3 regions of the Roseovarius nanhaiticus genome follow, and region 3 is predicted to be linked to each of the others. Evidence: riboswitches for the same ligand, from Rfam matches in the RefSeq annotation. Region 3 holds a riboswitch; each other region holds the start of a gene.
What was found. Region 3 has a riboswitch for cobalamin ahead of BW975_RS17440 (energy-coupling factor ABC transporter permease). Riboswitches for the same ligand answer to the same signal wherever they lie in the genome.
Positions count from the first base shown of each region.

Region 1: it holds a riboswitch for cobalamin, as region 3 does, so the genes downstream of both, BW975_RS08560 (hypothetical protein) here and BW975_RS17440 (energy-coupling factor ABC transporter permease) in region 3, are expected to answer to the same signal.
Region 2: it holds a riboswitch for cobalamin, as region 3 does, so the genes downstream of both, BW975_RS09705 (TonB-dependent receptor plug domain-containing protein) here and BW975_RS17440 (energy-coupling factor ABC transporter permease) in region 3, are expected to answer to the same signal.

Region 1 is NZ_FTNV01000001.1:1,769,753-1,773,593, forward strand. Features, by position in the region: gene BW975_RS08555 (ATP-dependent helicase) at 1-1,272, shown strand, start outside; cobalamin riboswitch at 1,376-1,598, shown strand; gene BW975_RS08560 (hypothetical protein) at 1,718-1,993, shown strand; gene BW975_RS08565 (metal ABC transporter permease) at 1,987-2,793, opposite strand; gene BW975_RS08570 (metal ABC transporter ATP-binding protein) at 2,790-3,584, opposite strand; gene BW975_RS08575 (helix-turn-helix domain-containing protein) at 3,581-3,841, opposite strand, start outside.
Region 2 is NZ_FTNV01000001.1:1,993,848-1,997,688, forward strand. Features, by position in the region: gene BW975_RS09685 (GMC family oxidoreductase) at 1-239, shown strand, start outside; gene BW975_RS09690 (ribbon-helix-helix domain-containing protein) at 321-710, opposite strand; gene BW975_RS09695 (histidine phosphatase family protein) at 873-1,490, shown strand; tRNA gene BW975_RS09700 (tRNA-Val) at 1,605-1,680, shown strand; cobalamin riboswitch at 1,794-2,002, shown strand; gene BW975_RS09705 (TonB-dependent receptor plug domain-containing protein) at 2,148-3,841, shown strand, end outside.
Region 3 is NZ_FTNV01000007.1:19,803-23,643, reverse strand. Features, by position in the region: gene BW975_RS17450 (cobyrinate a,c-diamide synthase) at 1-651, shown strand, start outside; gene cobA (uroporphyrinogen-III C-methyltransferase) at 648-1,367, shown strand; cobalamin riboswitch at 1,396-1,575, shown strand; gene BW975_RS17440 (energy-coupling factor ABC transporter permease) at 1,632-2,309, shown strand; gene cobF (precorrin-6A synthase (deacetylating)) at 2,370-3,107, shown strand; partial or broken gene BW975_RS17430 (IS3 family transposase) at 3,496-3,657, opposite strand; gene BW975_RS17425 (IS1595 family transposase) at 3,819-3,841, shown strand, end outside.

The DNA.
Region 1 (3,841 bases), on a different contig from region 3:
CGCGGCACGCGCGGTCAGCGGCCCCATGGCCTCGACGATATGGCCATCCTCGTGCGCGCTTCGCACCAGATGCGCGCCTTCGAGGACCGGTTCCTGACCATCGGTCTGCCCTACCGCGTCATCGGCGGCCCGCGCTTTTACGAGCGGATGGAGATCCGCGATGCGATGGCCTATTTCCGCTGCGTGACCTCGCCCTCGGACGATCTGGCATTCGAGCGGATCGTGAACACGCCCAAGCGCGGCCTTGGCGACAAGGCGCAGCAGAAGATGCAGGTGACTGCGCGCCAGAACGGCGTGCCGTTGATCGAAGGCGCCCGCCTTCTGCTCGAGGACAAGGGCCTGACCGGCAAAGGCGCGCGCGAGTTGCAGGTGCTGCTCGACGGCCTCGCCCGCTGGGGCCGGATGGCGGGCGACAAATCCATCAGCCATATCGAACTGGCCGAGATCATCCTGGATGAGAGCGGCTACACCGAGATGTGGCAAAACGACAAGACGCCCGAGGCGCCGGGCCGACTGGAAAACCTCAAGGAACTCGTCAAGGCGCTGGAAAACTTCGAGAACCTCACGGGCTTTCTCGAACATGTCAGCCTGATCATGGATAACGAGAGCGAAGAGAGCGGCGAGAAGGTCAGCATCATGACCCTCCACGCGGCCAAGGGCCTCGAATTTCCCGCCGTGTTCCTTCCCGGTTGGGAGGATGGCCTCTTCCCGTCGCAGCGCTCGATGGACGAGTCCGGCCTCAAGGGTGTCGAGGAAGAGCGCCGCCTGGCCTATGTCGGCATCACCCGGGCCGAGGAAATCTGCACGATTTCCTTCGCGGGCAACCGCCGCGTCTTCGGCCAGTGGCAATCCTCGCTCCCCTCGCGCTTCATCGACGAGTTGCCCGAGGATCACGTGGATGTGCTGACCCCGCCTGGCCTCTATGGCGGCGGCTACGGCGCGGCGGGCATGGCAGGCTCGATGGGCGGCGTACAAAACAGCATCGACGCGCGCGTGCAGGAGGCGAATGTCTACAACTCGCCCGGCTGGAAGCGGATGCAGGCCCGCGCTGGCAACCGCCCGACATCCCAGCCGCGCGAATCGACATCGCCGGTGATCGACATGGCCGCCGCCTCGTCGCATACGGTGGGTGAGAGGGTCTTTCATCAGAAGTTCGGCTATGGCGAGATCGTCGGCCTCGAGGGCGACAAGCTGGAAATCGCCTTCGACAAGGCCGGCACAAAAAAGGTCGTCGCCCGCTTCGTCACCAGCCCCGATGACGTGCCCTTCTAGCACCACACCCCGTTTCTTCTTGCCAAAAATATCCCCGCCGGAGGCTCAAATTTCTTTTGGCGGCAAGCCCGCCCATAAGGCGTTGCCCGACGCCATTAAATCCGTCACAGTAAACCTCCAGGGTGCCGCGCAATCCGCGCGGAGAATTGGGAAGCCGGTGAAAATCCGGGACTGCCCCCGCAACGGTAAGGGTGGGTGAGACGGTACGAAGCCACTGGGCAAGTCGCCCGGGAAGGATACCCGATCACGAAGCGCAGCGGCCACGGCCGCATCCCGGCGCTTCAGCCCCCCAGAGTCCGGAAACCAGCCTTGGGATGATGACGCCAAACCGCGTGGGGCGGTCGGGGCGCTGTTTCCGGGGTGTGCATCAATGCCCTCGCTTGCAGCCTCTCCGCCAGTCCTGCGCCCCAGATGGTCCGGGGTTGGGCCAAGGAGACGACACGAAATGACAGTGACACAGATCCTCAAGGGGCTGGACCGCATGGATGCGGTCGGCGCCGATGCCGATGCGGCGGCGCGCATGGGTTTCCTAGAATGGGCCTTTGCCCTGCCGGGTGCAGCCACGCCAGAAGCGGCGCGCGCGGCGCTCGACACTGCGTTGGACATATCCCCGCGCGAGGCGCAAAGCCCCGCCGCGCGCGCCTTCGTCGCCTTTCTCAGCGAGGCGACCTTGCACGTCCCACCGCCCGCGCGGCGCGGGCGGGCTGCCAGGCTTCACTGACTGCGCAAGCGCGCCCTGACGCCCGCGTACACGCTCGAAGCGGCAAAGAGGATTGCGCTCGCGCAGACGATTGTCGGCCCCGTGGGGGTATCGAGCGCATATGACGCGCGCAGCCCCGCCCATGCGGCCCCAACGGCAAGGGCGGCCGCGATCATGGCCATCGCTTCGGGCGTGCGCGCGAAGGGGCGCGCGGAGGCCGCGGGGATAATCAGGAGTGCGGTGATCAAAAGCGCGCCGATCACCTTGATCGCGACCGCGACCACGACGGCGAGGGCGATGGTCAGGATTAGCTCCTCCCGCTTCGGGTCGATCCCGTCCGCGCGCGCAAGGTCGGGATCGAGCGTCGCGGTCAAGAGCGCGGTCCAGCGCCAGGCAACCAGCGCCAGGACCAGCGCAGCGCCGCCCCAGATGATGCCCAGATCCCCGCGCGAGACCGACAGGATGTCGCCAAAGAGGAACGCCATCACATCGACCCGTACGCCTTGCAGGAACGACACGCCCACAAGGCCGAAGGCGAGGGCGGAATGCGCCAGAACTCCCAGAACCGTGTCCGCGCCGCGTCCGCGCCCGACCAGTGCCGTCACCAGCGTTGCCATGCACAGCGCGACCACGAGAGCGCCCGCGAAAATGGGCAGGTTCAGCGCCAGTGACAGGGCGATGCCGAGGATCGCCGCATGCGCCGTTGCGTCGCCGAAATAGGCCATGCGGCGCCAGACGACGAAGCAGCCCAGTGGCGCCGCCGCCAGCGCCGTGCCGATCCCTGCCAACGCCGCGCGGGTCATGAAATCGTCCAGCATCATGCGTCTGCCTTGTTGTCTGCGGTGTTTCGGGCCTGGCTCTGGGGTGTTTGCGCTTGTCCGTGCCCGCAGTCCTCGCCATGCACATGGTCGTGGTGATGCTGGTAGAGGGCCAGCGCGCCTTGCGTACCCTCGCCAAAGAGCGCGCGATACACCGGGGCGTCGGCCACCACCTGCGGCGTGCCCTCGCAGCAGATATGCCCGTTGAGGCAGATCACGCGGTCCGATGCGCTCATCACGACATGCAGATCGTGGCTGACCATCAGGACGGCACAGCCCGTTTCGCGGCGCATGTCTTCGATCCTGCGATAAAAGGCGGCGGCGCCCGGCTGATCAAGGCCAGCGGCGCCTTCGTCCAGCATCAAGAGGTCCGGCTTGCTGAGTAGCGCCCGCGCCAGCAGCACGCGCTGAAACTGGCCACCCGACAGGTCCGCCATGGCCTGGTCGCCAATATCCGGCACACCCGCCCGCTCCAGCGCGGCACGCGCCTCGGATTTTGGAACGCGCCGCGGCAGGGACAAAAAGCGCGCAACCGTGATCGGCAGCCCGGCATCCAGCACCAGACGCTGCGGCACATAGCCAAGGCGCAGGCCGGCGCGCCGGGTGATGTGCCCCGCGGCGGGCCGGACACCGCCCAGAAGTGCGCGCAGAAAGGTCGATTTGCCCGACCCGTTTGGGCCGACGATGGTCACGATCTCGCCCGGCGCGATCGAGAAATCGACCCGGTCGAGCACGGGCGCGCCGCCGTAGCGCACGCTCAGCCCCTTTGTCTGGATCAGCGGTGCCGCGCTCATGCCCCGGCTCCTTCGGCATGGCACCCGGGGCAGAGACCGACCGCCTCGCGCACCGTGCCCTCGATGACGAAGCCTGCATCGGCTGCGGCACGGCCCAGTTGGCCGGCCTGCGGGTCTGCCTCGGCCTCGACCACGCGCTTGCACACGCGGCAGATCAGGAAGGCGGGCGCGTGGGTCTGGCCGGCATGCATGCAGGCGACAAAGGCATTCAGCCGCTCGATACGGTGGGCCAGGCCCTGCGTGACCAGAAAGTCGAG
Region 2 (3,841 bases), on a different contig from region 3:
CCTTGCCAACGCCGCCGTACCCGTCGACGCACAACCTGGGCACAAACCGCATGTCGGAAAAGGCGCAGGACGGCGTGGTCAATCGCTGGGGCCAGACCCATGATATCGCCAACCTCTTCGTCTCGGACGGCTCGCAATTCACCACGGGCGCGGCGGAAAATCCGACGCTGACCATCGTGGCGCTGGCCATTCGCCAGGCGGACCGCATCGCGGACGAGATGGGCAAAGGCAACATCTGAGCCGTTGGTTCGTAAGTGAGAAAAGGCCCGGCGCGAGAGGATCGCGCCGGGCCTTCTTGGTGGGTTACTGATGTATGCCGCTCAGTGCTGCTTGCTGTTCGTCGCGCGCGGTTTGACCGCTGCACTGCGTGCCGCGCGCTCTCGGCTAAGGATATCTTCGACGGGCAGCGCCTCGAAATCGGCGGTTTGCTCTCGGGCCAGCAACCCGTGTAGCTGCAACTCGCTGAAACGCATGCAGCAGACGCGCAGGAACGAGCTGAAATTGCCCATATCATGCCCTTCGTCGATCGACTCGTTGTAGAGTTGATGGAGCAACTGCGGCACGTTCAGATCCTGGCGCTGCGCGATATCCTCGAGCGCGCTCCAGAAGATCTGCTCGAGCCGGACAGAGGTGACCATGCCCTCCATGCGGAATGACCGCGTCACGCTTTCCCACAGCTTGGGATCGGCCCCGATGAACAAACGGCACATGACAATCCTCCCTGAAAATCCTGTTTACATGCTAGCTGGCGGCACAGGTTCGGCCAAGAGATCTTTTTGCGCAAACGCGCTGCGCGCTTGATCCTGTCCAGCGCCCCGGTGCATGAGGGTCGGGCCGGTGGATCAGAGCCGGAAACGGCGAAGATCGCAGTGATGAAAGGGGCGCAAGACATGGCGGATCTGGTGATGGAGCGGCCCGGCGATCTGCCTGACTGGCCCGAAATCTGGTTCCTGCGGCACGGCCAGACCGAATGGAACCTCGAGGGTCGCATCCAGGGCCGCCTCGATTCGCCGCTCACCGAACTGGGACGCGCGCAGGCCATCGGGCAAGCGGCACTGATCCGCGATATCGCCGCCCGTGTTGCCGCCGGGCCGGGCGGGATCTACGCCTCACCGCTCGGACGCGCGCGGCAGACCGCCGCGCTGGCCATGCCGGAACACAGCGCAATCATTGACGACCGGCTTGCCGAAATCGACACCGGCGAATGGGAGGGTCAGCGCAAGGCAGATCTTCCGCAGGGGCCGAACGACTTGGCACTTTATTCTGCGGCGCCGGGCGGCGAGGGTCTGGCAGCGCTGATCACGCGTCTGCGCGCCTTCGGGAATGATCTGCGGGGGCCCAGCATCGTTGTGGCGCACGGCCTTGCGGGTCAAGTGTTGCGCGGCCTCGCCACGGGCCTTGCGCCGGACGAGATGGGCCTACAGGACAATGTGCAGGGTTGTCTTTACCATCTGACGGACGGACGCGCGCAACGCATCGACCCGGCATGACTCAAGAGGCGACTCACTGCGCAGGCGGATGACCCGCCAAGGTGTAGGATACTGGCTGCGCGCTGCACGCTAGCCCTTGCAGGGGCGCAAGGATGCCGTTAATTCAGGCGGCGCGGGTGGTTAGCTCAGTTGGTAGAGCGTTTCGTTTACACCGAAAATGTCGGGGGTTCGAGCCCCTCACCACCCACCATTCCCATTATATTACAATGCGCTACGCCTCATTTTTGAAGTGAAATTTGTTGACATCCGAGCGGCCCGCGCCTGATATTTGCATTTTGGCCTTTCCCAACGGCAGGGTGTGCGCTACGCAGGTCATGCTTCGGTCCGGGATGTCACAGACCTGGATAATAGGGAACGCGGTTCGGCACATCATCGCCAAATCCGCGACTGCCCCCGCAACTGTAGGCGGTGAGCGAAGCCGGACTTACGTCACTGCCGCACATTCGCGGTGGGAAGACCCGGCCAAGCGTTGACCCGCAAGTCAGGAGACCTGCCGAAGTGTTCACCCTGTCCGGACGCGGGGCGCGTCATGGGCAACGGATCCTTCCGTTGTGGTGGCATTCTCGCCGCCTGCGGAAGCGTACGACGCTTCTCCGCATGCAAGACACGCATCATCGCCCCCTTTTTGAATAATGGGCGATTCCGGGGACTTCACCTATGAAACGCATCCTACTGACATCCACCATTCTCACTGGGGCATTGGCCCAGTCTGCGGCCGCCCAGCAGACCTTCGATCTGGGCACAATTGTCTTTAGCGCCGCGGCGCAGCCCATCGAGAAATTGCGCTTCGGCGCTTCGGTCGAGGTGCTCGGCGACGGCGAGCCTGTCGGGGAGGATGGAGATGTAGAACTCAAATCGTCGCTCCAGCGGTTGCCTGGCATCACCGCCGAGCAGAATGGCCCTCCTGGAACGACGACAAATGTCTCTATTCGTGGCGCGCAAGAGCGCTACACCTCGGTCTATGTCGATGGCATCAAGGTGAATGATCCCTCTTCGACGTCGGGTCAGTACGGTAATTTCGGCGGGTTTTCCGTTGCAGGTATCAATCGGGTCGAAGTCCTGAAAGGCTCTCAGTCAGCACTTTATGGCGGTTCCGCAATAGCAGGTGTGATCGATATTTCCACTTTACCAGATTTGGATGGGCCCCTGGGAACGCAGCAACAGGCCGAGATCATGTTCGGCAGCTACGGTACCTTCGCAAGCTCCTATGCCTTCAGCCGAACCTTTGATCGTCTGAGCTTGTCATTCGGTATCTCGCATGCGGAGAGCGATGGGTTTTCGGCAGGCGACGAAGCGCGCGGCAACACCGAGGACGACGGCTACAGCAGCGACCGCCTCAGCTTTGGTGTGGCTTATCAGGCCAGTGAAGCTGTCCGCATCGGATTCAACGGTTTCTACTCCGAGGGCCGCGCCGAGTTCGACGAGGGAACAGGCGTCGGGCCGGTTGACGGAACTCCCGGCGACGAGCTTGGGAAACGCGTCGAGCGGGGGCTGCGACTCTTTACGGACATCGACCAAGGCGGCGCTTGGACTCATCAGGCCTCAGTATCTTACTTCGATGTTGACCGCAGGCAATCTTCGGGCACAGTTGCGCCCGGCAGCTTCAGCGCCTTTTCTAGCCGCTTCGAGGGCGAGCGCCGTCGTCTGGAATGGCAGTCCAACGCAAATATCAGTGACCAACTCGACCTGAGTTTGGGTGCGGATTACGAGAAACTCACGTCCAAATCGACATCTATCCCAGGTGGGAGTGCCAGCACCGAAAATATCGGGCTATTTGCAGAAGCGATCTATAGCCCCCGTGATGATCTCGATGTGGTCGCTACCTTGCGCTATGATGATAATTCGCAGTTTGGAGACAAGACAACTGGACGCGTCGCCGTCAGCTATCGTGCGACGGATGCGCTGACCATTCGCGGCGCCGTTGCCAACGGTTTCCGGCCCCCGGTTCCGTCCGAGCTTTTCAGCTCGTTCCCAGACCCGCTCTATCCATATCAGGGCAACCCGAATCTAGCGCCTGAAGAAAGCCAGAGCGCCGAGATCGGTTTCGACCTCGCTTTGACCAGCAACACTGAGATCAGCACGACTCTGTTTTACAAGGGAATTGAGAATCTCGTCCAATTCGCGCCATGCCCCGTAACGATCGATTTTGTACTGTTCTCTTGCGATCCAGGCACCTTCTCTACCGTGCGGAACACGCCCGGGACCACAAACTACCAGGGTTTGGAGTTCGAGCTTCGGCATGAATTCTCCGATAGGCTGGAGGCGACGTTGGCTTATACATATCTGGACGCTCAGACATCGGCGGGCGCTTTATTGGCGCGCGTGGCAAAACATGAAATCTACGCCAGCTT
Region 3 (3,841 bases):
GAGGCGATCAAATCGGCAGCGCGCGGCAAACCTCTGGCGCTGGGCGGCGCACTGCCTGCGCCGCCCGCACAGCGGATCGCGCTCGCGCAGGATGCTGCGTTCTCCTTCGCCTATCCGCATCTGGTGGAAGGCTGGCGCGCGGCGGGCGCCGAGTTGCTGCCGTTCTCGCCGCTCGCGAACGAGGCGCCGGACCCCGGCGCCGATCTGGTCTGGCTGCCCGGCGGATACCCTGAGCTGCACGCAGGCCGGTTGGCTGCGGCGGATACATTCCGCGCCGGGCTGCGGCGTCACGCGGAAACGCGGCCGGTGCATGGCGAATGTGGCGGCTACATGGCGCTGGGCGCCGGGCTGATCGACAAGGAGGGGAAGTGCCACGCGATGGCCGGGCTGCTGGGGCTTGAGACCAGCTACGAGAAACGCAAGTTCCATCTGGGGTATCGGCAGGCGGAACTCCTCGCGCCGATGCCGGGGCATTTGGCTGGGGCGCGACTGCGCGGGCACGAATACCACTACTCTACCATTCTCGAACAACCGGATGCGCCGCTCGCGAAGGTCGCGGATGCCGACGGCAATCCCGTGCCGGAGACCGGATCGTATCGCGGCTATGTCACCGGCACGTTCTTTCACTTGATCACTGGGCAGGAGCCATGAGCGGTTTCGTCAGCTTTGTCGGATCCGGTCCAGGCGATCCCGAACTGCTGACGCTCAAGGCGGTGGACCGGCTGCGCCGTGCCGATGCGGTGCTGTTCGATGATCTGTCATCGGGGCCGATCCTGGGCCATGCGCGGGCGGGAGCCGACCTGATCGGCGTGGGTAAGCGGGCAGGGCGCGCCTCACCGCGCCAGCATCACGTTAGTCGCCTTCTGGTAGACTATGCACAGACCAATCAGCGCGTCGTGCGGTTGAAATCTGGTGATGGTGGCCTGTTCGGGCGGCTGGAGGAAGAGCTGATCGCGCTGCGGGACGCAGCCATCCGCTACGAGATCATCCCCGGCGTGCCCTCGGCCATCGCGGCGGCGGCGGCGGCGGGCATTCCGCTGACCCGGCGGCTCAGCGCGCGGCGCGTCCAGTTTGTTACAGGGCACGACAACACGGGTGGATTGCCGCAGGACATGAACCTGCCCGCGCTGGCCGATCCCTTAGCATCGACCGTTGTTTTCATGGGTAAACGCACCTTTCCCGACCTTTATGAGGTGCTGAGGCGCCACGGCCTGCCTGGTGACACACCCGCGCTGCTGGCCGAAAATGTCAGCTGCCCGGACCAACGGCTGACGCGGATGACTGTCGCCGAAATGGCGGATCATTTGCGAGGCGAAATCGGCGATGCGCCCGCGTTGATTCTCTACGGCCCGCTGGCCGAGGGGTGAAGAATCCTTTGCGCGCTGCCGCTGTTTGACGTAGCGTCGGGATACGGTGCCACATCTGTGGCTTGAAAGGGAATCGGGTGAAAGACCCGTACTGCCCCCGCAACTGTAAGCGGTGAGTGCAAAGGCGAAACCACTGGCCAGATGGCTGGGAAGGGCCCGCGCGCATCGACCCGCAAGTCAGGAGACCTGCCGTAAAACCGGGGCCTTGTTGCCCCATACATAATTGGCGTCGCCGGAGGGGCGACTTAACAAGGGACTTATCTCATGCATATCGAACCGGGCGTCGTTGACGGCGCCAAGATGGTGTTTGCCTATGGCACCGCCGCAGCCGCTGCTGGCTATTCCGTCAAGCTGATCGCGGATGATCTGGCGGGACATAACATCGCATCCTTTGCCGTGCGTACCGTGCTGGCCACAATCGGCGTCTTCATGTTTTTCGAACTGCTGCCGCATTTCGCGGTCGGCGTATCCGAGGTGCATTTCATTCTCGGCACGACGCTCTTCCTGCTATTGGGTGCGGCGCCGTCTGCCATCGGGTTGGCGGCGGGCCTGCTGGTGCAGGGCATGTTCTTTGCCCCGACGGACCTGCCGATGTATTTCGTCAATGTCACGACGCTGCTTGTGCCGCTTTTTGCAATCGATGCGCTGGCGCGGCGCGTCATTCCGCAGGACCGGGCCTATGTCGACTTGGCCTATGCGGATGTGTTCAAACTGTCGGTCGCCTATCAGGGCGGAGTCGTTGCCTGGGTGGCGTTCTGGGCGTTCTATGGTCAGGGGTTTGGCGCGGACAACCTGAACGCCGTTTGGACCTTTGGCACGGCCTATATGCTGGTCGTCGTGATCGAGCCGATTGCCGATCTGGCGGTTCTTGCGGGCGCCAAGGCGCTGCGCGGCGGCGGTATTCGCGGGCTGTTCACGCACCGTCTTTATAGCGCGGGCTGATTGCTGGCTGATGTTTGCGGGCCCGGCGACGGGCCCGTTTTTTAAGCGTGGAATGATACCTTGATCGAAGACCTCTGGCTGATCGGGATTGGCACCGGGAGCCCCGCCCACGTGACCGGTGAGGGGATGCAGGCATTGCGTGATGCAAGCACGATCCTTCTACCGCAGAAGGGCGAGGGCAAGGATGATCTGGCCCAGATGCGCCTTCGCATCATCGCCGCCAGCGGCACGGCGGCGCACATCGTTCCATTCGATTATCCAGTCCGCGATCCGGACCTTCCTTATCAGGCGCGGGTCGGGGCTTGGCACGACCAGATCGCCGGGCGCTGGCAGGCGGCGCTGAGCCGGGCCGGCTCGACCGGCCCTGTCGCCCTGCTGGTTTGGGGCGATCCGTCTCTTTACGATAGCACCATCCGCATTGCCGAGCGTTTGGCGCCCTCGCCCAAAGTCAGAGTCGTGCCGGGGATCACCGCCATTCAGGCACTCACGGCGGCTCATGCCATCCCGCTCAACTCGGTAAACGGCCCGGTGCATATCACCACTGGACGGCGCCTGCGAAATCACGGCTGGCCCGAAGGCGCCGATACCGTCGTGGTCATGCTTGATGGGGAATGCAGTTTTCGGTGGCTGGACCCGAATGGCATTTATATCTGGTGGGGCGCGTTTCTCGGGATGCCGGAACAGGTTCTGCATCGAGGGCTATTGTCCGATGTCGCGGACAGCATATTCGAGCTGCGCGGTGGAAGCCGGGATAACCACGGATGGATCATGGATACGTATCTGCTCCGCAAGGTGTGATCTTTACGAATATTCGACACTGTCTGACGTCAGCGCCTATGGGACAGATTTGAGGTTTTCGTAACGGAGGATTTCTGGCTCATCGCAGCCACCAAGGAGCGAATCTATGGACGCCCCCTGCGCAAGGTGTTTTCAACTCCGGCTTCAACGGCATTGGATGCGTGAATCTATCCGGCCTTTTCCGAAGCTTTCTTGCTTCTGGCCTTGATGGGATCCGCGTATTTTCGTGCCTTCTAAGATGACCGGCCTTTGATGGCCATCGCTCCTTACAGGCTGTGAATAGGCGGCCCCTGCTGTTATACCATAGTCACTTACCTCGCATTCTCGAACATCGAAGCGCTCTGCGCCCCCGCTATGCCGCTTTCACCACTGCGCAAGATCGACTAGGCCAGCCGACGATCTTGTGGGCATAGGCATCGATGATGAAAGGGACACAGATGAACCCCTTCCAAGTGGCAACGTAGGTGAAATCGCTGACCCAGAGTACGTTGTGCGCAAGAACGCGAAACTTACGGTTCACCTTGTCCAGCGGGCATGGAGCCTTCTTTTCCAGATAAATAAATACCCTATTATCCACGAGAAAAAGCAGGTTCGTCGTGAACGCTCAGCCCGCTCGCCTCTCGACCGCTTCGACAACGCCATAACGTAGTCGCTTCCGGTTCGGAGCAACCAGCCAATCTTCTGGGGTATGACCCGAAGCGAGGCTACGTCATGATAACCGAACTGAAGTCCGT